DNA from 3 places in the Levilactobacillus yonginensis genome. Region 2 is predicted to be linked to each of the others. Evidence: predicted binding sites of a transcription regulator. Region 2 holds the regulator's gene; each other region holds the start of a gene.
What was found. Region 2 encodes NrdR, which represses ribonucleotide reductase genes. Its sites were predicted from a motif close to ACACNATATATNGTGT; they were not measured.
Positions count from the first base shown of each region.

Region 1: a site for NrdR is predicted at 4,479-4,494, ahead of nrdJ (ribonucleoside-triphosphate reductase, adenosylcobalamin-dependent). Genes of this name have one in related genera too.
Region 3: a site for NrdR is predicted at 7,657-7,672, ahead of pnuC (nicotinamide riboside transporter PnuC). Genes of this name have one in related genera too.

Region 1 is NZ_OZ061549.1:2,349,344-2,359,385, reverse strand. Features, by position in the region: gene AB3Y94_RS10935 (M13 family metallopeptidase) at 1-1,224, shown strand, start outside; gene AB3Y94_RS10930 (cob(I)yrinic acid a,c-diamide adenosyltransferase) at 1,619-2,155, opposite strand; gene nrdJ (ribonucleoside-triphosphate reductase, adenosylcobalamin-dependent) at 2,201-4,450, opposite strand; gene AB3Y94_RS10920 (MarR family winged helix-turn-helix transcriptional regulator) at 4,902-5,354, shown strand; gene AB3Y94_RS10915 (LacI family DNA-binding transcriptional regulator) at 5,652-6,662, opposite strand; gene AB3Y94_RS10910 (UDP-glucose--hexose-1-phosphate uridylyltransferase) at 6,696-8,159, opposite strand; gene galE (UDP-glucose 4-epimerase GalE) at 8,162-9,169, opposite strand; gene AB3Y94_RS10900 (galactokinase) at 9,392-10,042, opposite strand, start outside.
Region 2 is NZ_OZ061549.1:713,871-723,912, forward strand. Features, by position in the region: gene AB3Y94_RS03520 (replication initiation and membrane attachment family protein) at 1-1,215, opposite strand, end outside; gene nrdR (transcriptional regulator NrdR) at 1,219-1,740, opposite strand; gene coaE (dephospho-CoA kinase) at 1,740-2,369, opposite strand; gene mutM (bifunctional DNA-formamidopyrimidine glycosylase/DNA-(apurinic or apyrimidinic site) lyase) at 2,362-3,222, opposite strand; gene polA (DNA polymerase I) at 3,244-5,910, opposite strand; gene AB3Y94_RS03545 (Bax inhibitor-1/YccA family protein) at 6,271-6,975, opposite strand; gene pnuC (nicotinamide riboside transporter PnuC) at 7,141-7,866, opposite strand; gene murC (UDP-N-acetylmuramate--L-alanine ligase) at 8,009-9,340, opposite strand; gene AB3Y94_RS03560 (DNA translocase FtsK) at 9,481-10,042, opposite strand, start outside.
Region 3 is NZ_OZ061549.1:1,393,646-1,403,687, forward strand. Features, by position in the region: gene AB3Y94_RS06715 (sensor histidine kinase) at 1-518, shown strand, start outside; gene AB3Y94_RS06720 (hypothetical protein) at 610-858, shown strand; gene AB3Y94_RS06725 (hypothetical protein) at 1,045-1,461, opposite strand; gene AB3Y94_RS06730 (MFS transporter) at 1,596-2,999, opposite strand; gene AB3Y94_RS06735 (MarR family winged helix-turn-helix transcriptional regulator) at 3,007-3,447, opposite strand; gene AB3Y94_RS06740 (thiamine pyrophosphate-binding protein) at 3,608-5,368, opposite strand; gene AB3Y94_RS06745 (magnesium transporter CorA family protein) at 5,803-6,720, opposite strand; gene pnuC (nicotinamide riboside transporter PnuC) at 6,835-7,587, opposite strand; gene AB3Y94_RS06755 (MarR family winged helix-turn-helix transcriptional regulator) at 7,915-8,337, opposite strand; gene AB3Y94_RS06760 (alpha-glucosidase) at 8,592-10,042, opposite strand, start outside.

The DNA of each region.
Region 1 (10,042 bases), 1.6 Mb from region 2:
TTAGCTAATATTGACTTGACTGCCGCCATCAAGGGCGTTATTAACGATGTTCCTGAACAAGTTATCCTGCCCCAACCACTCTTCTTTGATGCAGCCAACGACATTCTGGCACCGGCTAACTTTGACGCCATTAAGAGCTGGATGCTGGTGAAGACCGTCCTATCTGCCAGTGGTGCTTTAACTGAAGAATTCCGGCAGGTTGGCGGGACGTATGGCCGGGCACTTTCCGGTCAGAAGCAAGCTCGTTCCCAGAAAAAAGCGGCTTACTACCTGGCCACTGGCACATTTGGTCAAGTTGTTGGTGACTACTATGGACGTAAATATTTTGGTGAAACAGCCAAGGAAGACGTCCGGCAGATGGTCCTCAAGATGACCCACGTTTACCAACAACGGTTAAAGACCAATGATTGGCTGAGTGCAGACACTCGTGAAAAGGCCATCGTGAAGTTGCAAAAGCTGACCATCAAAGTGGGCTACCCAGACTCTATCGACGCCCTCTACAGCAAGTTCAAGATTGACGAACAGGCTTCACTGTATGATAACCTGCAAACCATTACCGAAACCATCATTGCCAACCACTTCGGCCACTGGGGTCAACCCGTTGACCGGAAGAAGTGGGAGATGAGCGCCAATACAGTGAACGCCTACTACTCCCCTTCCAACAATGAAATCGTCTTCCCAGCTGCCATCCTGCAAGCACCATTCTACAGCCTCCAGCAATCTAGCAGTGCCAACTACGGGGGAATTGGGGCCGTCATCGCCCACGAAATTTCCCACGCCTTTGACAATAACGGTTCCCAATTTGATGAATTTGGGAACATCCACAATTGGTGGACGGAAGCCGACCTAGCCCACTTTAAGGACCTGGCTAAGGCGATGATCAGTGAATTTGATGGCATTGAATTTGCCGGTCAAAAGGTCAACGGCCAACTGACCGTTTCCGAAAACATTGCCGACGCCGGTGGTCTAAGCTGTGCCTTAGAGGCCGCTAAATCAAGCGATGACGTTGACCTCCGGGCGTTCTTCATCAATTGGGGCAACGTTTGGCGGATGAAAGCCACCACAGAATACATGCAACTACTGTTGTCGATCGACGTCCACGCTCCTGCTAAGTTACGGGCTAACGTTCAGGTCAAAAATCTCGACGACTTCTATACGACCTTCAATGTCCAGCCAGGTGACCAGATGTATTTGGCCCCTGCCGACCGTGTTAAGATCTGGTAGAACAGTAAAAATTAGTAAAACAAAAAGAGAGTGGGACAGAAGGCGGTTAGTCAATGAGCATTAACGTCGATAGACGAATAATCCCGATTTTGGATTGTTTGTCTATCGGGGTTAAGCGGAGTTGACTGCCTTTTGGCGCACGTTTCGACCATATACGTTCGGAGTGCAAAAAGGGTCTGGGACTTTTGTCCCAGACCCTTTTTTTACGTAATTAATCACAAATAGTTTAAGGGTCATAGCGCCTAGAAAGGCAATCTGTCTAACTAGTTAGCATCCGCTGTACTGTATAGCCATATGACCAACAAATACCAGACTCATTAATCCCCAAACAATCTGGACGGTGCTAAATCCACCCTGCACAACTCACCTAATCTAGCTGAGGCCTACCGCCGACTCACTCATCCAACTTGCTTGGTTGTTCCTGATAGCCATCCCGGACGTTCACATAGCGCGCCAGGACAAATAGATAATCTGACAGCCGGTTCAAGTATGTCAGAATAGGCGCCGCCAGCGGTTGTTGGCGATGCAACGCCACTGCGGATCGCTCTGCTCGACGCGCAACGGTGCGTGCCACCTGTAGCTGAGCACCGGCTTGCGAACCGCCTGGTAAAATGAACCCCTTCAGTTCCGGGACGCGGTCCACGTACCAGTCGATGCGTTCCTCCAAATTAGTCGTATCTGCAGCCGTCATTTTCGCATGCCGTTGAATACTCACGTCCGCTTCTAGCGTGTATAGTCGACGTTGAATTGTCATTAGTTCGGCCACAAGCGTTATGTGAGCATTGCCCAGACTAGCAATAACCACGCCCAAATATGACTGTAGTTCATCGATATCGCCAAGCATCACAATTTGAGCGTCCGTCTTTGGTACCATTCGGCCACTGACTTGTTTCGTCAATCCTTGATCACCTACACGCGTATAAATCTTCACGTTCTGCACCTCAATCTACGTCCTCAAGTCACCTGTTTCACTTGTCTACCGAATTGGGCAAGCGCCACTGGCGCAATCAGATTGATCCACCAATTCAACATCTTTTTGATCATGATGTCCCATCATTTCAGCAAACTTAACCGCCACGTCCGCTGAAATCTCGGCCCGCTTTTGGTGATAAGTTGCTTCATCAATGGGTTCTTTAGGTGCCTGATCAAAGTCTGCCCCACTGTAAGGTAACAGTGACGTCGACTTAATTGTTTGCCGGTACTGTAGCAGTAGCCGACTGATTTCTGCGCCTTCTTTAGGTTGGAACGTCACGGTACAGCTAACTGCGTTGTCGGACCAGTAGGTCTGGAGAAATGCCTGCGTTGCAAATTGTTCCGCCATGGAGACCTCACCAGCAGAAGCAAACGCTGATTTGTCTGCATGCGCCGCCTTGACTGGAAATTCCACACACATGGTATTTTGACTATAAACATCTGGTTCAACTTTATAACCACAGGCTCTCAAAGCGGGCAACAACGGATCACTATCCTGGAACCGAATCCGTTGAATCAGGTAACGAGAATAATGGAAATGCATTCCTTCTGACACGCCCGCCAACTTGGCTACCGTTCCAGAGGGTTTGACCGTCGTATGCTTAATTGAAGGCTGGCATCCCAGCGTCTCGGAATAAGTCTTATCTGCTTGTACAACTGCCGCGTAGAGGTCATTGAATCGTTTGACTGCCGCTTGATTATAGATGGGCTGCATGAACGTCCGACCGGTTTCAGCATCTTGTTTGGCTTCAAACCCGGTCACGACGCGTTGCCTGAACGTCTTTAAAATCCAATCCTGAATTCCGGACATGGAGACCCCAATTCGCCGATTCTTGTGAATAGCTTTCCGGGAAACCTCCCAGTCATAATGACTAAAGGTTACCCGTTTCGTGTAACGAGCTCCTAATTCAAAAGCATCTTCTAATTGCCACCCCTGTTCCTCGGCCACACTGGGAAAGACTTCAAATAGGTTGCAAGGTTCACCGTTGCTCAGGGAGATTTCACCACAGGGATTGGTGCCCTCAACTTCGCCATCGATCCCAGGTTGCCGGCCATCAATCAGTCGACCATAGTCACGTGACAGTCCGAGGTTCACAATCCCGGGTTCCCCGTTATGCTGAATGGAATCTGCAATTGGCTGATAGTCGGCAAACTGACTGTCCACTGCCACACTATTATTAGACGCCCACCGGTGATGGTATAACTTATCCTTGTCTTGTTTCATGGTAATGAAATCATCGTCCTCAGCGCCACCTAAGGCCAGTTCAGCGGACCGCCGAACGTTGCCGGCAACGACCGTTTTCCCGATTAAGTTTCCCATGTCCGTACAATCGACCGCAGTCAGCTTCCGGCCAGCGGCATCATTTAAAATCTGGTTGATATCAAAGAGCATCTCCACTAGTGGCATTGGCCCGGACGCCGTCCCACCAAAACCGTGGATTGGCGCATCCTTAGGACGAATATCACTGATATCTAAGACGACCTGCGTTTGCCCCTCCGAATTGCTGGCATTAAAATGAGCGTCAATCATGTTGGCGTTGGCCAACACCCAGCCCTCACGAGTATCTGGGAGCCGATAGTAACGCGTCTTCGCTAATGAATGGCGTTGCATCCAGTCAGTCCGGTCAGTGGCTCCTAGCGCCACTGAGGCGTCATAGGAAGCACTCTGGGAATCGATCACAATGGTTAAGTCAATCTGTCGGTCCACCCGGGGCATTTGACTCACATTGTTGGGGGTTACGGAAAAGCCAACCCCTCCACCCTTCATAAGTTGATCAAACATAAAAGAGAAAGGCATGGAAACCGCTAGCTGGTCCTGTTCCAAGTAGTTCGGAACCAGATGACTGTCACCATATGGTTGTGGTCGCACGGCAATAAACCAGCAGTTATTGAGGGCATCACCGTTACGGTGTTGATAGTCCGTTCCCGAAATCCATAAATTCCGACCGGATGGTGTCGCTGCCAATCCGTAGACTAACCGGTAGAGGTTCTGAGCCTCTTGCGTTAAGTCTGCAACCACCTGATCAGTCACTGAATCTGCCTGTAACCGTGGGTCGAGGTTGATATTGCCCTCAACCACGCGTTTAACCGTCTCGGGCCACTCCTCAGTCCGTTGCTGATCAGGTAACCACCGTGCGTAGGTTCTTTTGTAAGTGACCCAACCTAATTCACCCCAATGTGGGGTCACCTCGTCCTGTGTTTTTTTTATGAAATCCGCCGATAGCGTGACCATTGGCGCCGTTGCTGTATTCATCAAACTCATTCACTCCCGTCTCAACCGTATACTAGATATGGTAGAATATTTAGTTTAAAAATACAACATATAGAAAAATTGAACTGTCCCTAGACTTTTGGACGGAACCGACTATGTAACATATTGCATGGCGAACACGCAACTTTTCCTTCTCAGCAGTTAATTGTAATTGGATAAACCACGTAAAACTTTTGACCTCCCTCCCCACCCCTAATCGAACCACAAGTCTAACTGGGTAGTAAACAACTCGCTTCAAACACAATTAAATAGGTGACGCGATTGAGCCTTTCAAAAAAATTTTTCGTCGTTTTTCAGGTCACCCAACCATCATTCACGGCCCCGACAATTCACGTACGCGCGATGACCACCCAAAGCAATACGAAACTCCGCGGCTTTAAACTATTTGTCCCTTCATTGTCTATGCTATACTGTTGCCAAAAGGAGGGCGCCCATGCAAATTATTCAGCTAGGAAAATTCATTGGCATCCTGCATCGCCGACTTCAAACTGCCATCAGTCATGACTTAACCTTACCGGAACTCAATGCCAGTAACGCCAATTTTCTCCTCTTCATTAGCGAACACGAACGCGTTACGGCCAAACAAATTTCTAATGAACTAGCTATCAATAAGGGACTCGTCAGTCGGGAAATGTTGCGCCTAGAAACGGCGGGTTACATCGAACGGCACTCCGATCAGACCGACCGTCGCACCATCTGGATCACCATCACCCAGTCTGGTATGGACGCCAGTCGCAGCATTCGCCGCCTGCTGAAACATTTGTGGCAAGAAGTACTCGGTGAAACGGCGTCTACTGATTTGGAAACTGTCTACGAGAATCTACTCACCTGGAGTGAACGGATCACTGATCTCGAATCCCCTTTGCCAGGCAAGTCGAAGTCCTAGATGGACCACCTCCGGCTACATTGACTCACAACTAAAAGTTAGCCTAACACTATCAGAATAAATTAATTTGTACGTTCCTCTAGGAAAACAGCCAAAATTTTCTCAAAACAACTCATCAATCACAATAGACCAGCTTCAACCGATAGAATTTATCTAGATTCAAGCCACCCCTGACTGCACCCACTAGCAAATACTGTATTTGCTGGTCCCACCCGTGTAGCCGAAGGCGGCACAATTCCAGCAGCGTACACCAAAAGAGCGTTCAGACCAATTTGGCCTAAACGCTCTTATTTCAGTTTATTTTAACGTGCTCTCACGCTGAATCAGTTCAGTACCCACGGTAATCCGCTGTGCGGTTGAACGACCAGTCTGCAGGCGATTCTCCACCATGTCGACAGCCGTAGCTCCCATCAGTTCCGTATTGACGTGCACACTACTCAGCTCTGGAAAGACGTACTTAGCAATCGTCGTATCATTGAAGCTAAACAGCTTCACCCGTTCCGGCACAGCGATTCCGTTTTCGTGGAGGGCCTTCAAGGCCCCCCCAGCCATCGGATCGTTCGTGACGAAGAAAGCGTCTGGCAAACCATCACCCAACTGAGCAATGGCCGTTTGCATTTCCTGATAGCCCGAATGATTCGTGTAGTCGCCAGCAAAAACCAAGTCAGGATTGAAAGCATCTCGTGCCATCATTTCTTGCTTGAACGCCTTATACCGGGGATCAATCACTTCGAGTTCGCCATCCGTGGTCCATTCAGTCCCGTAAAGCAAGCCAATGCGGCGCTGGTCCCGTTGCCAGAAGAAGTCCACCACTTGTTTAACGGCAAACCGAAAGTCTGTAACCACGCTATCGTACCCGTGGCACAGTTGGTCCTGGTCAACGAACACCAAATTAGGTGTCAGCTGAGCCATTGACTCAACTTGCGGCTGGCTAAATTTACCAATAGCAATAATGGCATCAACGTCGGTATCAACAGCCTGTAAATCATTTTGAAACGACCGAGTAGCCAGAATGTGACGTTGTTCGCAACGCTTCTCTAGGCCCAATCGAATCGACATATAGTACAAGTCATCGAGTTCCTTCGTCTTCGAATACCACTGGACGATGGCAATCTTCAGCTGTTTGGCTGACGATGACGCCCGGTGCTTGAGCTTGGTATAGTTCAATTCCTCAGCGACTTCAAAAATCTGTTTACGAGTTGACTCGCTGACCGAAAGCGTTCGATCATAGTTCAAGACCCGCGATACAGTGGCCAGAGACACGCCAACGGACTGCGCAATATCCTTTAGTGTTGCTGCGATTACCATCACCCCCTTAAACGATTATTCACCCATTGTACACTAAATTTGAGCAATAAACTTATCCAATGCAGCTTGACCAGTCGCATCACGTTTGAAGACCCCAGCATCCGCCAGGACCCGAGCAAAGACGTTCCCAATTTCTTGGTGCAAGACTTCAGTGACGTTCTCTGCCGTCAGTTGGTGGTCCTGCTTGATCTTGTCAGCCCACGCTTTATGCATGTCCGCAATGTTGTTTGGTTGGTCAATCAAGTACTTCGTGACTTCTGCCATTTCACTCTTCAGCCGTGCCGGTAAAATAGCGCGACCCATGACTTCGATCAAGCCAATATTTTCCTTCTTGATGTGTTGAACATCCTGGTGCGGATGGAAGATACCATCCGGATACTTGTCTGACGTCTGGTTGTCTCGCAGGACTAAATCCAGAACGTAGTCGTCACCGTCACGGTACGCAATTGGCGTAATGGTATGATGACGCGTATCACCCGTGTAGGCCCGAACGTCAACAGATTCATCGGAGTAACCGATCCAGCTGTTCAAGACCTTGGTTGCGGCATTGATCAGTGGTTCCGGTTGAGCCCCGCTTAACCGAATATCAGTCATCGGCCAGTTAACGACCCCAGCTGTCACGCCAGCCACACCCAAGTCAATCTTCCGGTCGATAGGGGCCTTCATCATTGGAAAGTCGTGCTTCCCACCTTGATAATGGTCGTGAGTCAGCATAGATCCCCCAACGATGGGCAGGTCGGCGTTACTGCCAACAAAGTAAGTTGGTAGTGTCCGCACGATTTCCAACAAGTTGGTAAATGTGTGTTGGTTGATCACCATTGGCCGATGTTCCTTGGCTAAGAAAATGGCGTGTTCAGAGAAATAAGCGTATGGGGAGTACTGGAAGCCCCAAGTTTCTCCACCCAGCATCATCCGGATAATCCGATGGTTGCTACGGGCTGGATAACCTAAACGGCCCAAGTACCCTTCGTTGGTCATGCAAAGTTGATCCAACGGGTAACTGGTCTTCTTCTGTGTCAAGGCAGCAGCAATCGCCTTAGGATCCTTTTCGGGCTTAGACAGGTTGATGGTGATTTCTAATTCACCAGCTGGTGTCTTCGCTGGAAAGACCACATTTTTAGCAATGTTACGCGTCTTGATGTAATTGTTATTTTGACTTAATTGATAGAACCAATCAGTTGCGGCACTAGGACTCTGTTGATACCGGTCCCAGAACCCCCGGTTGAGGGCTGAAGGAAGCGGCGTCATGAAGTCCATCAGTTCTGATTCAAGAATCTCCTTAGGACTCGGAGAATCTTCAATCTTACCGTGGTCAACGGCCGTTTGAATCATTGCATTGACCAAGTCGATGGGTTCATCAGAAGTTGCTTGAGCAGCAACACCATCGCCAATCAAGGCAAAAATACGGTTCGTCACGTACTGACGGTCCAGCTCCGTGTAGGGTGCTGGCGAGGAAACAATGTGATCAATGAAAGTTTGAATTGTGTCTTTAGCCATAATTACTTCGTCTCCTCGGTCCGATCGTTATAACCTTGTGGATGCGTTTGCTTCCAGTTCCAAGCGGTCCGAATAATATCTTCGACGTTGTCAAACTGTGGCTTCCAGTTCAAGACTTCACGGGCCTTGTCACTGGCGGCAATCAACGTGCTAGGATCACCGGCACGGCGTGGTGCCATCTTAGCAGGAATTTCCTTACCAGTAACCTTCCGAGCGGCTTCCAACATTTCTTTGTTGGAGAAACCAGTTGAAGAGCCCAGGTTGAAGGCATTGCTGTCATTGCCAGCCTTCAGATATTCCAGAGCTAAAATGTGGGCATCGGCCAAGTCAACGACGTGAACGTAGTCCCGAACGTTAGTCCCGTCTTTCGTTGGGTAGTCACTACCAAAGATGGAAAGTTCTTTCCGTTCGCCAGCGGCAACCTGCAAGATAATTGGAACCAAGTGGGTTTCGGGATGGTGATCTTCACCAATGCTCCCATCTTCCTTAGCACCAGCCACGTTGAAGTAACGTAGGGCAACAAACTTAATACCGTAAGCCTTGTCAGACCAGCCCATAATCTTTTCCATCATCAACTTACTTTCACCGTAAGGGTTGGTTGGGATTTGTGGGTCAGTTTCCTTGATAGGAATCTGCTTAGGTTCACCGTAAGTTGCCGCGGTTGAAGAGAAGACGATTCGCTTAACGTTGTGCTTGTTCATGACTTCCAATAAAGAAACCATCCCAGCAGTGTTGTTATCAAAGTACTTCAAAGGCTTTTCCATGGATTCAGGCACGATGGAGAAGGCAGCAAAGTGCATAACCCCTTCAATATCTTCCTTGTCAAAGACATCGTTCAGGAACTTCTGGTCGTGCAAGTCCCCTTCGTAGAACCGTGCTTTTTTATTCACTGCGGCCCGGTGTCCCGTTACCAAATTATCGACAACGGCTACATCATAACCCTTACTAATTAAACGATCGACTGCATGGGAACCGATATAACCGGCACCACCTAAGACTAAAACTGTCATTGATCAATTCCTCCTCTTATGTTTTGTTTCATTAATAACTTTACGCTACTTATGATTATTCGTTAATTGGTTAAATAAATTGTGACAGTCAACACCAGCGTTAGGTGCTCGCGTATTTTGCCACTGACGACATTACGCAACCGTTATTTTGAACCACTTCATTCAACAGTCAGAACAACGAATTCACAGTGTCCTGCTTGTCGTAGACGGCAAACGAATTAGTTATTTTTGTAATTCGGCAGGACCGTCAGCAATTTCTGCGACGTAGAATTCTGCTGGATGGCCGATAGTGTCTTCGTAGACCTTACCAACCTTAGCTTCGAAGTCTTCAACGTTAGCCTTCTTAACGATAGCAATGGCACAACCACCGAAGCCAGCACCAGTCATCCGGGCACCTAAGACACCAGGTTGTTTCCAAGCCGTTTCAACCAACGTATCCAATTCTTTACCCGTAACTTCAAAGTCGTAGTGCAAGGAAACGTGAGAAGCGTTGATCAATTCGCCAAAGCTCTTTAAGTCACTCTTTTGCAGAGCGGCAAATGCCTTTAACGTCCGTTGGTTTTCGAAGACAGCGTGACGCGCACGCTTGATCAGCGTTTCATCGTTGATCAGGTAAGCGTTTTGGTCGAATTGATCCTCGTTTAAGTCACCCAACGTCTTGATGTCCAACTTCGTTTGCAAACGACGTAAGGCTTCTTCACATTCAGCCCGCCGTTCGTTGTACTTGGAGTCGGTCAGTTCACGACGCTTCTTGGTGTTCATGATAACCACAACGTTGTCGCCCAAGTCTAGGGGTGCGTATTCGTAATCCATAGTATTGGTATCTAACAGGATAGCTTGGTCCTTTTTACCCATACCAATAGCGAATTGATC
Region 2 (10,042 bases):
GGATTGGCGTGGCTTACGTGCGGCCTGCTGTCGTTCACGAATCTTCTGAATCGCCAACTGCGGCGTCGTAATCTTAGACCGACTCCAATCATTCGCAATCGTATCCAGTAGATTCTTGTTCAGGGTTGGCCGGTCCTCGTCTACCAAGACGTGGTAAATCATTAAATTCAAGACGGCTTCTGGGAACAACTGTCGGCTGACTAAATCACGAACGATCCGTTGTTCCCCATCCGTGACATACCCCCCGTTCTTTTGCTTGATGGCCTGCAAAAAGACTGCGGGTGCTGTCTTGCTAGCAACCTGGAGTAAAGCCTGTTCGGCAGAGTTTGCCCGGGATACCTGACTCGCTGGCTGAGCTGCCGGCGTGGCCTGAGTGCCCATAGCAGCTGCCGTCACCCCTCGATGCTGCTGCCCAAAGTGCTGAGCAATAATCCGTTTAAACTGTTCGGCATTAAATTGATTGGTAGCCAGATCCGTTGCCTCTCCGACGTAACGGGCCATTGTAACCTCGTCCAGGCCATAGGTGGCATGCTCAGTCAAAAGTAACTGACGTTGTCCGCGCAATGCCTGGGTTTCGATGAATGAATGTTCTAGAATTTCACCTAAGAGTTTGAAATCAAAATCCTCATCCTGCGTGGGTAAAATTGCCGGAGCCGCACTGCTCGTCGGTAGTGTTTCTCGAGTAGCCGTAATTGCAGCCGGCAAGCGACTGAGTTCCTGTCCGTCGACATGAAAAACATCCAAAAAGTTTTTGGTGATGTCTTGCTCATCATTAGCTGGCAGCGGTTTAGACGTCGTATTGGTAACGAGCGTGCGATACAACTCTTCACCCACAACCCCTAAAAGCTGCACACTGAGAAGATCATCCTTGAAAAAGTCCACTGGTAACAAGGGCGCGTGCAACTCGTAGGTAAAACTCGTCAGTTCATCACGCGTCTTGTAAGTTGTCACCAAGAGTCCGGTCGCTTCCAACCGCAATCGTGCCTGATAAAAATTTGCCAGGTCCATCCCGAGTAAGCCTAAAATCGTGGCATGTCGCTTATAATTAGACCGTTCAGGGAGCCAAAAAAGGGCCGAGTAGAGCCCCGCGGCACTCGGTCCAATAATCGGCTGGTAAAGCTGCGTCAAAGTTTGCCAACTTTGATCGGTCAACCGGTCTGCCAACCGAACCAAAAAGCCGGTCTTTGGTTGCAACTGGTGCCAGGAATCCTCCATGCCTTATTTCGCCTCACTTTGGTGGTTCGTTCGTTTTTTACTTGAATCCTTTTCTTTAGTCGCTTTAATCTTATCCTTGTCTAGCATGTCCTTTAATTCATTAAAGAAGACACCAGTATCCTTGAATTGCCGATAGACACTAGCAAATCGGATATAGGCAATCTCATCGACATCCACTAACCGGTTCATCACATATTCCCCGATTAACTGACTTGAAATTTCGTTGACGCCCAGCGCCCGAATCTTGTTTTCAACCTCATCGACAACGTTCGTCATAACGTCCATGCCGACTGGTCGCTTTTCTGCTGAACGAATAATCCCTCGCAAAATCTTTTCGCGGTTGAACTCTTCACGAGTCCCATTCTTCTTGATCACCAACAACGGCGTCACTTCGACCCGTTCAAACGTCGTGAAACGAAAGCCGCAGCTCTCACACTCCCGGCGCCGGCGAATAACTCGTCCGTCGTCTGTGGGCCGGCTATCGACGACCCGCGATCCATTATGATGACAGTGCGGACACTGCATTATTGGTCACCTCGTTTAATTTGTTGACTTTTTCCAAAATTGTTCGTGTCAAGCCATTTTACCACTTGTTGTAACGTTTGGGCAATCGTTCCCCCGTTATCAATAACAACGGTAGCGCGGGCAATCTTTTCCTCAATGGGCCATTGTCGCGCCATACGGGCCTGAGCATCCACTGCAGAGAGGTGATTCCTAGCCATTAACCGTTGCTGTTGTGTGACTGAGTCCGTAGCTACCACTAGAATATGGTCGACGAGGTCTACCAAGTAACCCACCTCAAAAAGGGTCGGGGCATCAATCACGACAACAGGCGCCTTAGCCGCACGATAGACAGCCAATTGGCGTTGAATCTCAGCTTGAATCCGTGGCGTCGTGATGCTTTCTAGTTGGTGCAGTTGTTCGGGATCATGAAAGACAAGTTGGCCCAATTTCTGCCGGTCCAACGCACCATCGTGAATAAATTCAGCACCAAAAGCCTGTTCAATTCGACTAAGTCCTGGCGTCCCAGGTGCCACCACTTGGCGGGCAATCACATCCGCATCAATAATCGGCAGTCCTGCCTCACGTAACCAGGTACTGACCGTCGATTTACCCGTCGCAATGCCACCGGTCAGCCCCCAGATTTCACTCATCGGTTACCGCCTCTAAAGCTTCAGGTGGCAGTGGCTGGCAATGTGGACAGTAGTGCGTACCACGTTGAGCCACCTTGATTTTAACCAGTTCAGTTCCACAACGTTCGCAGGCTTCGCCCTCTCGGCCATAAACATGAAGCTGATTTTGAAACTGACCGGCCTCACCAAAAGCGGTCGAAAATGAATGCACGGTTGTTCCGTGTCCCTGAATTGCCATGGCCAATTCTTGAATGATGTTTTCCCGTAAGGTTTCCAATTGTGCATTCGTCAATTCATCGACTGGCGTCAATGGATTAATTTTGGATAACCAGAGGACTTCATCCGCATAAATATTGCCCAAACCAGCAATTTTCGTTTGATCCAGCAAAAATGGTTTCACAATTTTGTGAGACTTACCAAAAATCGTCTGCATGTAAGCCAGCGTTAACGAGTCCTCAGTCGGTTCTGGCCCTAACTTGCCTAACGATGGCAGAGCCGTTTCCTCAGTACCAGTCGGCACTAGGCGCATCCGACCAAACTTCCGGGTATCGGTATAGCGAAGCTCACGATTGTCCGTCAAATGAAAAACCACGTGGGTGTGCTTCAAAACCGGGCTACCCTCCGGCTGGACATCATACTTTCCTTCCATCCGCAGGTGTGAAACCAGTGTTAGGTCACCACTAAATCGAAAGAGGAGATACTTTCCCCGTCGATCAATTCGCTCAATCTTTCTGCCAATTAACTCCACGGTAAACACCTCGGCTTCAGGTGTCACCATCTTACGATAAAAAACCTCAACGTGATCAATCGTGGCCCCCTCAACTAGGCGGGTCAACCCCCGTCGAACTGTTTCAACTTCAGGTAATTCTGGCATACTGACCTCTCCTTTTACCGACTATTTAGCGTCATACCAGGTTGGTCCGTAATGACTTTCCACCTTCAACGGAATTTCTAAGTCAATGGCAGAGTCCATCACACTGGGCACCAATTTGGCCAGCGTTTCAATTTCTTCAGCTGGTGCTTCAAAAATCAACTCATCATGAACCTGTAGCAACATGGTAGCTTGTAGCTTCTTTTCCTTTAAGGCCGCTTCCATCCGGATCATAGCAATCTTAATAATATCAGCTGCACTCCCCTGAATTGGCGTGTTCATCGCCGTCCGTTCAGCAAAAGAACGCTGATTAAAGTTGCGGGAATTGATGTCCGGTAAATACCGCCGCCGGTGCGCAATCGTTTCTACATACCCAAGTTCGTGGGCTTGTTGGACCATTCGCTCCGTGTACGCCTTAACCCCAGGGTACTCCTCAAAGTAGGTGTCAATAAAGTTCTTGGCCTGTTTACGTGAAATACCAATATTTTGTGACAATCCAAAGTCGCTGATACCATAGACAATTCCAAAATTCACGGCCTTGGCCTGCCGCCGAATATTCGGTGTAACTTCTTCGTCCGGCCCCATCTTGAAGATTCGACGCGCAGTAGCGGCATGAATATCTTGACCCTCGCGGAAGGCCTCCTGCATATTGGCGTCGTGACTCATATGAGCTAGCACCCGCAATTCAATTTGCGAGTAGTCAGAAGAAAAGATTTCCCAATCAGGGTGCCGGGGGACAAACGCCTTACGAATGGCTCGCCCCTCTTCATTGCGCACTGGAATGTTTTGCAGATTAGGATCAACGGATGATAGCCGCCCCGTCTGCGTCAACGTTTGAAGGTACCGCGTGTGAACCTTATGGTCATCCGGATGAATCACCTTCAACAATCCTTCAACGTAGGTGGACTGAATCTTCGCAATCTTCCGGTAGCGTAAAATATTTTCAGCGATAGGTGCCTCAGCTGCTAGTTTTTCCAGAACACCAACGGCCGTAGAATAACCTGTCTTGGTCTTCTTGATAACGGGTAACCCCATCTTCTCGAACAAGATGTGCCCCAGTTGCTTAGGTGAGCCAATATTAAACTCTTCGCCCGCTTCGTTGTAAATGGTCTGTTCAATTTCAGCCAACTGTTCCGTGAATTTGCTACCCATGGCCTCCAGTTCTGAGGCTTGAACCGTAATGCCGGCAACTTCCATTCGTGCCAAGACAAAGGCCATTGGCAATTCAATCTCACGGTAAAGTTTCGTCTGTTCATTTTCCTCTAGCCCTTTAAATAATTGCGGCCGCAACTGCTCAATGGCTCGGGTCTTCCGTGCTAGGTGCTTGAAGAAGACATCATCGTCATCGGGAATAGCCTCCTTAGCACCCTTCCCATAGACATCTTCGTCCGTAGCAACTTGGTGATAGCCATGTTCCATCGCAACTCGGCCCAAATCATTGCTATTGTCATAGGTGTTCAAAAGGTATGAACTCAGGAGTAGGTCAAAATCAACCCCTGCTAGAGTAATGCCTAAGCGTTGTAAAGCCACGTATGTCCGCTTGGCGTCAAAGACTTGTTTAGCAACCTTAGACGACTCTAAAAGCGTCTTTAAGGGTGCCTGCTGTAAGAGGCTGACATCTCGACTGACCCACCAATGATCTTCATTACCGATCGCGAATCCAGCCAAGTCCGCTAAATGATAATTATCGGCTAACATTTCTAAATAAAATTCACAACCACTCTCAAATGCTGGCAATTTCTGTAAATTGTCCGCCGTTAAGACCGTGTAAGTAATTTCTTCCAAACCTGGCGTTGCCGTTGGTGCCTCACCGTCAATGCTCATTTTGCTTAAAAATTGATTGAAGTTCATCCGTTGATAGAAGGCCACCAAACTGTCCGTATCATCTCCGGTGTAAACCAAGTCCTCAACGCGCTTGGCTACGGGCGCATCCCGTTTAATTGTGGCTAATTGTTTGGCTAGAAGTGCCTGGTCGTGGTCCTCAAGCAGATGTTCCTTTAGCTTCTTAGCGGTAATCTCATCAATATGATCATAGATGTTCTCGATGCTACCGTATTTGCCAACCAAATCAACGGCACGCTTAGGGCCAACACCAGCGACCCCTGGATAATTGTCAGAGTTATCCCCCTGTAACCCCTTGATGTCAATGATTTGCTCTGGCGTCACACCCATCTTTTCTTTCACGTAAGCGGGCGTGTAGTGTTCAATCTCACTAACACCTTTTTTGGAAATTGAAACTGTTGTATGTTCGTCAGCCAATTGCGTCAAGTCCCGGTCACCGGTCACGATGGTCGTGGTAAACCCATCTTCCTCAGCTTGACGAGCCAAGGTCCCGATGATGTCATCAGCTTCAAAGTCGGGCAATTCGTAGGTTTGGATGCCTCGTGCAGCCAAGAGTTCCTTAACGTAAGGGAACTGTTCCGAGAGTTCTGGTGCCGTCTTGGCCCGGCCACCCTTATAGTTGTCGTACATTTTTGTCCGAAACGTTGTCTTCCCCGCATCAAAAGCTACTAATGCGTGTGTGGGCTTGACCACATCTAACATCGTTTCCAGCATCGTATTGAAGCCGTAAATGGCGTTGGTATGGAGGCCCTCACTGTTGGTGAACTTCCCCAGTGCCGTGTATAGCGCGAAAAAAGCCTTAAAAGTGACACTGTTACCATCAATCAATAATAAACGTTTTTCCGCCATGTTCCGCTCCTTTCGAGTCATGCTAACCATGCTCGAGTATTCTAAGTCTATTTTACCAAAAAACTGTCCAAACCCGAAACAATAACGGGTAATCCGTTGGAAATTATGGTAGTGGGATAGCGTTTTTCACTCCTCCATTACCAAAAACTGATCACCTGAGATGCCGAATAATGCCGTTACCATCTATTAGCCAATGCCGATATGTTACCTAGCGTAGCCTAAATCCAGTCGTCACACCTGCCATTTCAGACACATTTAATCGTCATTTTCCGCCCCCACCTAACCAGCAGTATTGAGGGCGGTGAGAAAAAGAAAAAAGGAGCCGAGACAAGTGTCTCGACCCCTTAAGTTACCGGACGGTTAATCGTTGTTGCCGCCGAATATACCAAAGATTTGTAAGAGTTGTAAGAACAGGTTGACGAAGTCCAAATACAGTTGCAAGGCCCCGTTAACAGCTAAACCAGTGACAGAAACCTGATCGCCATACTTGAGGTACATCTGTTGCATCCGTTGCGTATCAAACGCCGTCAGAACGGAGAAGATAATCACAGCGACGAATGAAAAAATCAACGTTAAGAAACTGTTCTGTAAGAACATGTTGATGACCATCGCCACGATTAGTCCGATTAAAGCCGCTGTGGCCTGAGTCCCAAATTTACTGAGATCACGCTTCGTGAAGAGACCGATACCGGCCATGGTCACAAAGATAGCTGCCGCTGAGACAAACGCACTGGTCATGGCTTCCTTCGTAAAAATCAAGGAATACGTGGACACGACAGCCCCCGTCACGGCCGCATAAACGAAAAGCCCTACTAAAGCCACGGTTGGCCGTTTCATGGACTGTCCACTAATTACGAACGGTAGGATAAACCAAACAATGATTGGAATCCACAGGCTGCCACCGTGTAAGCTCTGCAAGAGAGTTACCTGCGTGGACATGTAAAACGCCGTCACAGCGGAGACCAACACGGCCGCACCCATCCAACCAAACATCTTGGTTAAAAAGCTATTAAGGCCGACCTCGGTGTTGACCGTCGTACGGGGTTGCTGATCAAAGTTGTTCATTGAAACGCTCCTTCTTTCAATCAATTCCCGACTTGGTCGCCACTAAAATCACAACCAGTTTCGGGGTTATTAGAGTATATTTTAACAAAACTAACCGTAAACACAAGTAATCAGTCGTCCTATCGTTAACTTTACCCTAATACCTTAGATTAACAGAAGCTAACCCTACTTACCGGCACCACCTTCATTATCAGCTTCCCCACTAGCCCAGACTTTGTTCGCATAGACAGCGTTAAATAGCAGGGCCAGTTGTAAGGCTACCTGAGAAAGACTGGCCCCCAATGTGCCAACTTGAGCAGTTCCCATCAGGGCCTGAGTGGTCAGAGCCCCCCAGTAGATGACGTTGGCAATATTGACGACGATCCACAGCGACCAGTTTTCCTTGAACTTCAGAATGTACAATAATTGCGCAATCAAGCTAACCACAAAATTAATGGAATCAAAGTATGGTAATTGGCCATGCAATAACGATAGGACGACCCAACCCACTAGCCAAGCAGCAAAGGCACCGGCGAAGATCCAGCGTTTTGTGGTTGGTTTAAACGACCGGGTTGCTTCGTCTTGCCCCCACATAACCCACCCAATGGGTTGTGAAATTACGTAAATGATGTCCATAGCAAAGGACCCATATGCGTGACTGATCCAGGCGATGTAAGTCATAGCGAGGCACTGGACTAACCCGAAAATAAAGGAAATCTTGCGGCCCTTCATCCCGTACACCAGACACAATACCCCAGCAACGCCTGAAATCATTCCAATAATGCTATCCGGTGCAATGAAATACACCACAATCTGTAAGAGAATCAGAACAATTACATAACTAATCTCAAACTTCTTCCAATTCGTAAACAGTTGGTTTTTTAACCAACTACCTTCTGTCTTTGTTTCCAAACGTAAACGCCCCCAAATATGTAATAAGCCCAAGCATACAACTCCGCAAAAAAAAGGCAATTCTTATCATACTAATTGAATCAGGACGTTCAATACAAAAACGCCGAACAACTAATTCGACTAGTTGTCCGACGTTCTAAATTTAGTTATCTTTTAAAGATAAGTGACTCAGTAGTTCTTCATAGGACCGTTCGTACTTTTGTACGTCTCCGGCACCCATGAAAACTACGACAGCATCATGGAAGTCCAACAATGGTGACATATTATCCACCGTCAGAATCTCGCCACCCTTGGCGATCTTTTGCGCAAGGTTCTTGCTTGAAACAGCCCCTTGTGTTTCACGAGCTGAACTGAAGATGTTGGTCAAAAAGACCTTGTCCGCCAGATTCAGGCTCTTAGCAAAATCATCCATCAACGCAATCGTCCGACTGAAAGTATGTGGCTGGAAGACTGCAATGATCTCTTTATCCGGATACTTTTGCCGAGCAGCGTCCAATGTGGCTTTGATTTCTGAAGGATGGTGCGCATAGTCATCAATGATGGTCATGTCAGCCACTTTCCGTTCAGTAAACCGACGCTTGACCCCCTTGAAGTCCAGGAGTTCGCGCTTGATTTCATTCATGTCGACCTTTTCAAAATAGGCAACAGCGATAACAGCCAAACTGTTCAACACATTGTGTTCACCGTACAAATGAATTTCAAAGTTACCTAAGGATTCATCCCCGTGCATTACATCAAATGACGAGCCAGTCGTTGAACGCTTGATATTAACAGCTTGGAAGTCGTCTCGTTCGCTAGTCCCATAGTAATAAACGGGGACATCCGTCTTGATCTTTCGTAACTCAGGATCATCTCCCCAAGCGAAGATACCCTTTTTAACCTGCTTAGACCACGTTTCAAATGCGTTAAAGACATCATCGATTCCGGTGTAGTAATCGGGATGATCAAAGTCAATGTTAGTCATAATTGCGTAGTCCGGCTTGGTGGCTAAGAAGTGACGCCGGTATTCATCCGCTTCGTAGACGAAGAAGCGGGCGTTAGGGGTTCCCTTACCACTCCCATCCCCAATCAAATAAGAGGTCGGCGCAATTCCACCCAACACATGAGCTAATAAACCGGTAGTGCTGGTCTTTCCATGAGCACCAGCGACACCAATACTGGTATAGCCTTCGATCAAATGGCCTAAGAATTCATGATACCGGTAGACGGGTAGACCCATCTCCCGGGCCTTCTTAATTTCAGGATGATCATCCGTAAAGGAGTTCCCCGCAATGACGGTGAGCCCTTCGTGAATATTGGCTTCATCGAACGCCATTACGTCGATGCCGGCCTGTTCCAAGCCACGTTGTGTAAACGTGTACTGGGTGATATCGGAGCCTTGTACTTTAAAACCCTTATCATGCAAAATCAGAGCGAGCGCACTCATCCCTGATCCCTTAATTCCTACGAAGTGGTAAACCGTTGCGTTGTCCATTAAATGATCCTCTTTTCTACTCAAGTAAAACCGAGGCGCAGTTTCCTCAGCCAGTCGAGTGATTACAATTCTTATTTTAGCATATCCCCTATCCCCGGAAAAGGATTCCTCAAGGATTGAGCCCGTGGCTTAACAATGACTTAATGGGTGCCCCCCGCATGAGGTTCAGGCAAATCCTTATCCAAATCTTCAGGTGTTAAATAAACTTCTCGAGGTTTTGACCCGTGTTGTGGGGACACATAGTGGTGTTGCTCCAAATCATCAATCAGGTTAGCCGCTCGATTATAGCCAATGGAAAAGACCCGTTGTAATTTCGAAGTTGAAACGGATTTTTCTGCCGCAATATAGGTTAAGACCTTTGGCAATAACTCATCTTGATTCTCTTCCGCCGTCTCTCGTTGCAACAGCCCTTTAGGCTCAAACGCGTAATGGGGTTGACCCTGGGTTCTGACGTAGTCGGTAATGGCATCCACTTCGGACTCTACAAATGCTCCTTGTAGACGCATCGGTTGACTGGCGCCGTTACCCAGATACAGCATATCTCCACGACCCAGCAGGTTTTCAGCCCCAGCCGTGTCCAAGATAGTCCGTGAATCAATCTGGCTTGAAACCATGAAGGCAATTCGTGTAGGAATGTTGTTCTTAATCGTTCCAGTCACGATATCAACACTTGGCCGTTGCGTGGCTACCAGTAAATGAATA
Region 3 (10,042 bases), 680 kb from region 2:
TGCAACATTTGATTGAAAACCTGCTACACTTGTCGCGCGCCGATAAAGCGACGGTCACCCTACAATCCCTTGATTTGGCCGAGCTGACCACCAGCGTAGTCAGTCACTATCAACCCTTGATCCCACAGCCAATCGAGTTAACCGTTCCTGACCAGCCCGCGCTGGCGTTAGGCAATGCTGACATGCTCTACCAAGTGTTGACGGCCCTACTGGATAATGCCCACAAATACTCACCCACTGACCAACCCATCCAAGTCACCGTCACCCAACGACCTGGTTTGGTCAGCCTAGTAGTCGGTGACAACGGCCCAGGGATTCCCGAATCTGAACGCACCCACGTCTTTGAACGCTTCTACCGAGTCGATGCTTCCCGTTCCACTAAGATTGAAGGGAATGGCCTAGGATTAGCCATTGTTTCCCAACTTGTCAAGCTCAACGAAGGCCACATCACCATCACAGACAACCTTCCCAATGGTGCTCTATTTACCGTGACCCTGAAGGACACTAAGGAAAACTAAGAAATTCTCAGATAATCCTTAACGAAAATCGCTAGTTTCCTTCACGTTTTCTCGATATACTGGGTTCATAACTTGAAAGGAAGCGTGTAATATGCTGATTGATGACAACCCTAAAATTCACACGATTACTCCCGCCCGGATCACGAAGGTTTTCTACCCTTACGTCATTGCCCAAACGGAAGCTGGGCGTTACGTCAACATTAACCTGAGCGATCAGGAACGCCAAGACCCCCTGTTTTGGGAGTCCATCGCCAACATTGCCAAAGCTAAACTTTGGGTCCCCATTGGCGAACGGTTCCATCAGCTCCTCTCGTACGACTGGACTTACGCAGCCGAGTAAGCTTACAACTAAATACAATTTAAAAGGCGCTAATTAAGCGCTTTTTACCAAAATCTTGAGGTCCGAGACTAATCGTCTTGGACTTCTTTTTTTCATGCAACCAGGGCCTGAGACAAAAGTCTCAAGCCCTGGTTGTGCTCCGACCGTAGATAGTCGGAACTAGAAATAAATATTTACAGTTCACTGTCACCGCAACGAATTACGTAGAATCTCTGCCTTTTTCCGAAGTTGCGCACGGGTCTGGGTTAGCTGAATCTTTGTCGGTTTGGCAAGATATCCATCCAACGTCCCGCCTAGACTCGCTAGGCTAAACGCTAAGAGCCCCCACTCATGAGCTGACCAGCCACCCCCTAGCAACAGTGCTAGCAGTGCACTTAAACCGAATAACCCCAGGTCGATCAATGCTGAAGGTCCCTGCCGACCGAAGCGATTGAAGTAAGGGTACTGCCACGTCCAGAAGCTGTCGATAATCAGGAAGGCCAACACCACCCCCACCGTTAAGCGCAGCGCGTGGTGTTGTGCGACCACTGACGTACTCAATAAAATGACTAGAACCATCAGATACCAGAATGAATGAAACGCATACCGCCAGTCAAATTTCATGTCGTTCGCCTCACTTTCATCAGTTCGTTTGACCTTTTGTAAGTGAAGTTTAGCACGCGACAAATCAATAAAAAATAGCGTTACCCTCCTAAGTTAGGACAGTAACGCTACCAACTTGACACCAGCCTCAGTAATTACTGGACGGTCGTCACTTTACTCAATTTCAGTCCAATAATCATGCATACCAGCGTTCCAACACTCGCCACTAATAAGACCAGCAGGGCCCACTGTGAACCAGCCGCCGTCTTCACGAGCGTACTGCCCACACTTCCCGCCTGACTGGCACCAATGATGGCCGACACGATTGCCGTCCCCATGGCACCGGCAAATTGCTGCATGGCATTCATTAGCGCATTACCATCCGCCTTTAAGTTTCTGTCTAAACGCTTCAAGCCAGCGGTCATAATATTCCCAAATGCCAGACCAATGCCAACCATGTAACCCACGTAGAGGCCCAGAATTGCCAAAACGGACAGGCTGCGGGCGAAGCTCATCATTACTGCCAGCATAATAGCGACCAGCGTCAAACCTAATAGGATTGGCCGTTTAGCACCAAAGCGGTCCAAAATTTGCCCGCCAATTGGTGAAAAAGCAGCCCCAATAACTGCCCCCGGCAAGACAACCAGACCCGCAATAAAGGCGGACTGTTGATTAACCAATTGGAGGTAATTTGGCAGGACAAATGACAGCCCCAGCGCCGTGATCTGTAGCAAGAAGAAAGCCGCCAAGTGCCAGGCAAACGCTGGATTAGTGACGGCTGCCAGCTGAATCAACGGGTGGGCACTCCGCTTCGAACGATTGACAAAGTACAATAGGCCGAGAACTCCCAGTAGGAGCGCACCGCCCACCGACCAGCTGAGAAACGGCTGACTACTCAGCGAGCTAAAGCCAAAGATGAGACCACCAAACGTCACAATAATCCCCATCATGCTCAAAAAATCAAAGTGCTCATGCGTGGTTGGTGCCACCTGCTTAATGGTCTTAATTCCGACAAAGAATGAAATCACTAAGAAGGGCAGGAGAATCCAAAAAATATATCGCCAATTTAAACGGGTAACTAAGATTCCACCATACGTGGGGCCAATGGCTGGCCCAATGGCGGTAATCAGGGTACCAATTCCCGTCATCATACCAATCCGGCTAAGCGGTACCTGTTCCAAGATAATGTTAAACATCAAGGGCAAGGCAATCCCCGTCCCAAATCCTTGAATAGCCCGGCCGGTCAATAGCCACGGAAAGCTAGTTGCACAAGCGTCTACGACCAACCCCGTGATAAAGAGTAGGTTGGCGACGATAAACAGCTGTTTTAGCTTAAAACGCCGCTTGAGGTACGAAGAAATTGGGACGATGCAAGCGACAATCAGGAGATACAGGGTCGTCATCCACTGCACAGTCCCGGTCGTTACGTTAAACTGCCTCATTAAGGTCGGGAAGGTAATGTTCATCGCCGTCTCAACGATGACCCCGCTCAGGGACATCAGGCCAGTTGCCAATACGGCACCTACGACCCGTGGATCAATTCTGTCTGTCTTCGTCATTTTAAAGTTATTCCTCCTCTGATGTTGAATGATGCCAATGCGAAATCTGAATCAACGCGCGTTGAAAAGCGGCCGCCTCACTGACTGACAACCCTGCAACCATCTTGGCATCCTGTTGTACCAGGTGTGCGGTGACGATGGGGACCAGTTCTTGGCCCTTCGCAGTCAGCTGCAACTGCCGTTTGCGGCTATCTATCGTTGCCACGACCCGTTTCACCAAGTCTCGTTCAACCATCCGTCTCACTAGCAGTGATGCTGTCGACCGTTGAACGTGAAACTCCCGTTCAACGTCCACCTGATAGGTCACCGCATCCCCTCGTCGACCGAGGTAGTCAATGACGGACATTTGCATCCCCGTGAGCCCATAGTCGCGCGCGAAGTCATTCATTTCTTGATTCATTTGGTGCTCGGCATCTCGCAGCCAAGCCCCTAGTCTTCGATTCGCCAAAATCTCCGCCTCCTATTTTGTTAGTCAGCTAACAATTTTAACGTGCTCCTCGACTGATTGCAAGTGCAAACTGGTAGCAACTAAAAAAATCTCGGACTAGCCATCGGCCAATTCGAGATTTCTTTGATTAATAACGATTATTTTAATGACAAGTCGCAGTTTATAAGTTGTCACCCTTAGCCCGTAACAGTGCACCTAAGGATGGCTGCTTGGCGACGTCGATGTTATTTGCTTCAGCGTAGGCCTTCACTGTGTCTTCACCGTACAATTCAGGATCCAGTGGCATGAAGGCTGTTCCAATTGGGTCATCATCCTTGATAACGGCATTGACCACGATTGGCTTTTGATTGCCTTGAGCTTGCAGGTCTTTAATTTGATCAAAGACTCGTTCCACTTCAACGTTGTTGGTAACCGTGAAGCCAATACCACCCAGACCTTCGGCAACCTTAGCCCAATCAGCATCAGTCAAGTCGACCCCGTACAAGTGTTGCTTCGTGTCGACCTGTTCTCTGTAAATGAATCCAAAGCGCCGGTTACTAAAGACCACGTTGATCACTGGCAGCTGGTACCGGGCTTCCGTGATAATATCTGGTGCCACCATGGCGAAACCACCGTCACCTGACAGTGACCAGGCCTGAGCATCAGGAACACTCAACGCACCAGCTAACCCAGCCGGCAGACCATAACCCATCGTGGCAAACAATCCAGACAACGCAAACCGTTGTTCCTTATCCATTGGTAGTCCACGAACAGCCCATTCGGAGACGTTTCCAGTGTCGACACCGTACGTATCTTTAGGTCCCACCATTGAAGCAATCTTTTGGGTAACTGCTTCAGGAGCCAGGCCCTTGCTATCATCGGCGGCTTGCTCTGCCAACCAGGCATTCCAATTCTGCTTATTTTGCCGGTTAGCCGTCAGCCAATCGGTTGCTGGCAACGTCTCACCCGTAGCAATCATCGCCTGCAGATAGCTCTTCGCATCACTGAGAACGGCGTAATCAACGGGAACCATTTTCCCAATATCAAATGAATTATTGTTAACCTGGATGATCTTGATGTTCTTTGGCCAGAACTGGGCAAATGGAAATTCGGAACCCAGGAAGAGAATCAAGTCGGTATGCTGTAAAGCTTCAAAACCAGACTTCGACCCTAGCCGACCAAACGTCCCAATGGCATTAGGATTGTCGGTAGGAATCACCCCCGTCGCTGGCACCGTATTCAAAACTGGTACGTTGAATTGCTCACTGAACTTGACCAGCTCTGTTCTAGCCCCCAGTAAACCGCGGCCCGCGTATACCAACGGGTGTTTAGCCTGCTTCAACAGCTTAAGCGTTTCCTGAACAGCGGTTGGATCGATAACTTGAGTGTATGTGTTGGAAACAACGTTAGGTGTCTTGACAGGTTCGTAGTCAATTTCCTTAGCGGATAAATCTTCAGGGATGATGACGACCGCTGGCCCCTTTTGCCGGTAAGCTTCTCGAATGGCTTGGTTGACCATGTATGGCAGCTGTTCCGCCGTCGTGGCCGTCCGGTTGTACACCGCAACGTCACCAAACATAGGCGTTTCATCCATTTCTTGGAAGTAGTTCGTATTCATCGTTGGCTGAGGCACTTGCCCAACCAAGGCTAGCATTGGGACGTGATCCATCTTGGCATCATAGAGACCGTTGAACAAGTGTGTTGCACCGGGACCCGCTGACCCAAAGGCAACGCCAACCTTACCAGTGAACTTTGCATCAGCGGCTGCGGCTAGAGCACCAACTTCTTCATGACGCACCTGAATATAATCAACTTTATCTTTTTCAAGATACAACCCTTCAACCGTATGGTTAATTGAACCACCAGGAATCCCATAAATGTGGTTCACGTCCCATGCTTCTAAAACCTTTACTAACGCTTGTCCCGCAATCATTTTTGTCATGTTAATCGCGCTCCTTAGGTCAGGGGTCCTGGCAGTGAATCGTTCGTCGAACACCCCAAAATTATTGATTGGTGTCATCATAGTCCCCTTCAACCACGAATGCCAGTAATTATACTTACTTTTTGTTAGTGAATATTTTCACGGCAGAAAGCGGTTTTACCTAAACCGATAATATTGCCGCCGGTGGGCAGGGCCGTCGGAGATGACTGATTTCGACCAATGCCTCATCAAGTTGCTCTTGACGAAGCCACCATTCCTGGTCAATTTAAGCACTAAAAAAGCAAGACTGAACCCACCTCAGCTCAGTCTTGCTTAATTGCTATTGCATAGAAAAATCCGTGCTGCGACAGCTATGACAATGCCGCTAGCTTGCGTACCCCCACAACAGGCGAAATTTTTGGTCGGTTCTGTCGGCACAACACAAATCCTGGTATCTACCAGAAATGACGATGGCGGAGCATCATGGCTACGAGACCCATGACCCCCAGCATCAGTAATACCGTGAAGACCCAGGAAACGGCATCGTTTGCGAATGGTAATTTGACATTCATCCCGTAAAAACCGGTAACGATTGTTGGAATCGTTAGGACCAGTGACCAAATCGTTAAAAACTTCATCGTGTCGTTCAGGTTATTGTTCAAGACGTTGTTAAACGTATTCGATATCCGGTCGACGACGTCCGCCTCAATCGCCGTCATTTCAGATGTTTGTCGTGCTTCGATTACAGCATCCGCCAAGTGTTCATTGTTCTTGTCAGATAGCTGTTTTCCAAACGGTGTACTATTTAAGTTCACGACCATCATAGCGTTATTTCGGGTGGCACTCACAAAGTACGCCAGACTCTGCTGCAAGTTCGACAGAGCAATTAAATCTTTGTTGTCGGGCGCCTTATTCAGTTGCCGATCCAACCGGTTCTGCTCGGCATTGATTTTACGAATTGGCGGAATAAATTGGTCAAACAGGATAAACATCCCAATCAACATAAATTCATTGGTATCCGAAATCTGCGGTAACTTTAACCGTTCGGTCAACGTTTGGTTGACCCACTGCGTTCGCTTGGTGGTAATCGAGAAGACCTGATTACCCTTCAATAGAAACGTTACTGGTCGCGTGATATACCGCTGCGACACTTGATCGATCACCACGGGAACGTGGAGCACAAACAATTGTGTGTTCAAATACTCATCACGGTCATAGTGGGACCGTTCGTTTTCATCGGTTACGTAGGTCAAAATCTCATCAGTCAGTCCATACGTCGTCTGCAAGGCGGTTCGGTCCTCTTCGCCTTCAACCATGGCCATGACCCACACCAGGTCCTGTTCCCCCGTCCCAATCTTTCTCTCGACAATCATTGGGGAATCCCCCTTCTCTTATTAAGCAATTGGTTTAAGTGTACCACGAGCGACGAGGAAATTCTTTAAGATTATCCGAACGAATCGAAGGGCCTGACTGACCGCCGTAACTGGCTAGTTATTCGACTCTAAGCTAGCCGCGTAAGCTGCTTCCTGCTTAATGACCCGTTGACGCTCCTTCTCGTTATACCAGGGAGAAATCGTGAACGCCAGCACATCATTGGCCAAGTAGACGGAACTGTTGATGAACATAGCCAAGGTTGCCGACCCTTGCCGGAAGGAAATGAACCACAGCACCATTTGTGCCAAACCAGACGCAATCCACCAAACATACTGGTTGTTAAAGCGCAAGAAACAGATAATACCGGCTGCTAAACTAATGGCAAAGCTGATAGCATCAACCCATGGCCGCGGATCATCCGTGAAAGCACCAATGGCCCAACCCGAAAGCAGGTAGACGGCCACCGTCGAAACGATAGCAATTACCCAACTGCGCCCGGTAAATTTCCGAATTTTAGACGCCATGTTGACGTTCCAGCTAGCACTGATCAACACAGGAATGTCCAGGGTCGCCACGTAGGCAATCTGCTCAAAAATACTCAAGTAATTTTTGGCAGCGAAGCCCGTAACGATGAAACATAACGCTGAGACGATTCCTAGAAAACCATTAACGGACTTAGCCGCATTAATGGCCAAGACACAGAGTACCCCCAATGTAGTTCCCACAAACGTGAGTAGCGTCAGTGGCGTAATGGGCGAACTAACTAAGGTCATCACCTGACATCCCAGACTAAAAAAGAACAGGCAGTAATTCTGTTGTGGCCACCCTTTAAGTTGGTGAGCTAGAAATTGAAAATAATGGGTCATGCTGATGATCTCCTCGTAATTTTGATTTACCATATCTGGTAGTTCTCACGCCGGCAAGGTGCGATTTCAGCACAATATATTGTGGTGCCCGTTTTGAGCAACAGATTTGATTATAGCACTTCCATTTTGACCTGCGGGGCTCATTTTAAAATTTGTTTCATGCAAACCACCCCAGATTTAAGCGATTACATCCCCGCAGATTCAGCTGTGAAACAGCATTTTTAGTAAGGCAGTCAGCCTCACACATTATCCTGGTTGGGGTAAAAAAGCCAAAATAAAAGGGACTAGTCGCGTACGACTAATCCCTTTAGCAAAAACATTTAAGTATTATTCTTCAGCCTCTGCCGGATCATCTTTACTAGTAACAGCCGCTAGCATTTGCGTCAACTGCCCCACGGTCAAGGCACTCCCATTGCTGTCCAACTGAACGCCACTCATGGTTTTAGCAGCTTCTCTCAGAGCATCTAAACAGGTAATTTCAAGTTGTTCACCGGTAGACGTCAACGAAAACGGGCGGACCCGCCGGTCAGAGCTTTGATAACTTTGCACGACATAACCCCGCCGAATCAATTGGGAAATTCCCCGTGATACCGCGGCCCGTGAGATACCCCGACTATCCGCTACAGTAGCGGACGTAAGCTTACCTGGGTTCTCTAAAATATGGTGCAAAATTGCGTACTGGTCCACCGAGATCCCCATGGTCCGTTGGAAGCGCGTAGCTGCCTTTTCTAATTCTCTTTTCAACTCCATGAAAGACTCAAAGAAGCTTTCTGCATGTACGACCTTACTCTTTACCATAGTATTCATCATATCCTTATCTTCACTTACTAACCCTGAATATAATTAACATGATTAGCAATACGCAAAATGGTTGACCCCATAGAAATATCTATATAATTAATAATAAAGAACAACCTTACAAAAATCAAGCACTATTCACTGATTTGTAAAAAAGTTTACGGTATAAAAAAGGAACCGAAGATTTGTTCTCGGCCCCATACGTTTCATTCTAGCTTTCGTAAGTGGTAGAGTCGGGCTTCCCAAGGCTGAATCTGCGGCTCATCTGAGTCCGCATCCACAGCCATATTGGTCAAAATCAACTCACTGGTGTTCAGGTCAAACTCCTGAGTCGTCGCAACCTGATTACTCATGTTAACGACCACCAACCAGTTATCGCCGTTCAAAGTCCGCCGATAAACATACAACTGATCATCTTGTGTATCAATCAGCTCGTAGCGCCCTGTTGTCAGGGTCGGGACAGACTTCTTTAGTCGAATCAACTGCTGATAGAAGTTTAAAACACCATGTGGGTCGTGCCGTTCCTGTTCCACGCTTAAGCCACCCGATCCCAATCCCATATCAATCCACGGGGCGTGGTCGGAGAAGCCACCATACTGCGCATGCGTCCAAGAAATCGGGGTCCGCGCATTATCCCGACTCTTCATGGCTAAGTTATGAAGAGCCGTTGACGTCGGCACCCCGGCAGCCGTCTGCTGCTGGTAGAACAGTCGACTGTCTAAATCTCGGTACTGACTCGCTTGGGTGAACGCAGCATTGGCCATCCCTAGCTCCTGTCCCTGATAAATGAAGGGGGTCCCCTTCATCAGGAAGTACCAGAGTGCCAAGGCTTTGGCGGAACGCCACTGATAGTCAGCAGCATTCCCATAGTATGAAACAGCACGAGGTAAATCATGATTTTCAATGAACAAGGCGTTCCAACCGATACCCTCTAAGCCGAGTTGCCACTTTGAAAGCGTCTCGCGTAACGCGGCAACTGGGAGTTTGGGCTCAGCTTTTTCCCAGAAATGCACATGATCAAATTCCAAAAGTAAGTCGAAATATCCTGTCCGTGGGTTCAACCAACGTTGGGCAGTCGCCATATCAATCCCACCGACTTCCCCAATGACGAAGGTATTATTCCGTTGCAGCACGGGCTTCAAAGCAGAAAGGAAAACGTCCGTTCCAGCAACATCTCCAGTGTAACCAGTCCGTGGGCGGCCAACATTAGCAAAGTCCTGCCGCTTCTTCAGATGCATGACGCCATCCAATCGAAAGCCGTCAACACCACGGTCCACCCACCACTGAATGATGGCACTCATTTCTTGCCGAACAGCCGGATTTTCCCAGTTCAAGTCGGGTTGGCCTTCAGCAAATGTATGCAGATATGCTGCCTGTACTTCAGCACTATAAGTCCACGCAGAACCACCAAAGACGGACTCCCAGTTGTTGGGGGCAACACCTGGCTGGGCATCCCGCCAAATGTAGTAATCGTGGTAGGGACTGGTTACGTCCGTCAAGGCGGCTTGGAACCAGGGATGTTGACTGGACGTATGATTCAACGCTAAATCGATGACCACTTTGATACCAGCGGCGTGGAGGGCTTCAACCAAACGAGTAAAGTCGTTAAGGGTCCCAAACTGGGGAGCAACAGCTCGGTAATCTGTCACATCATAAC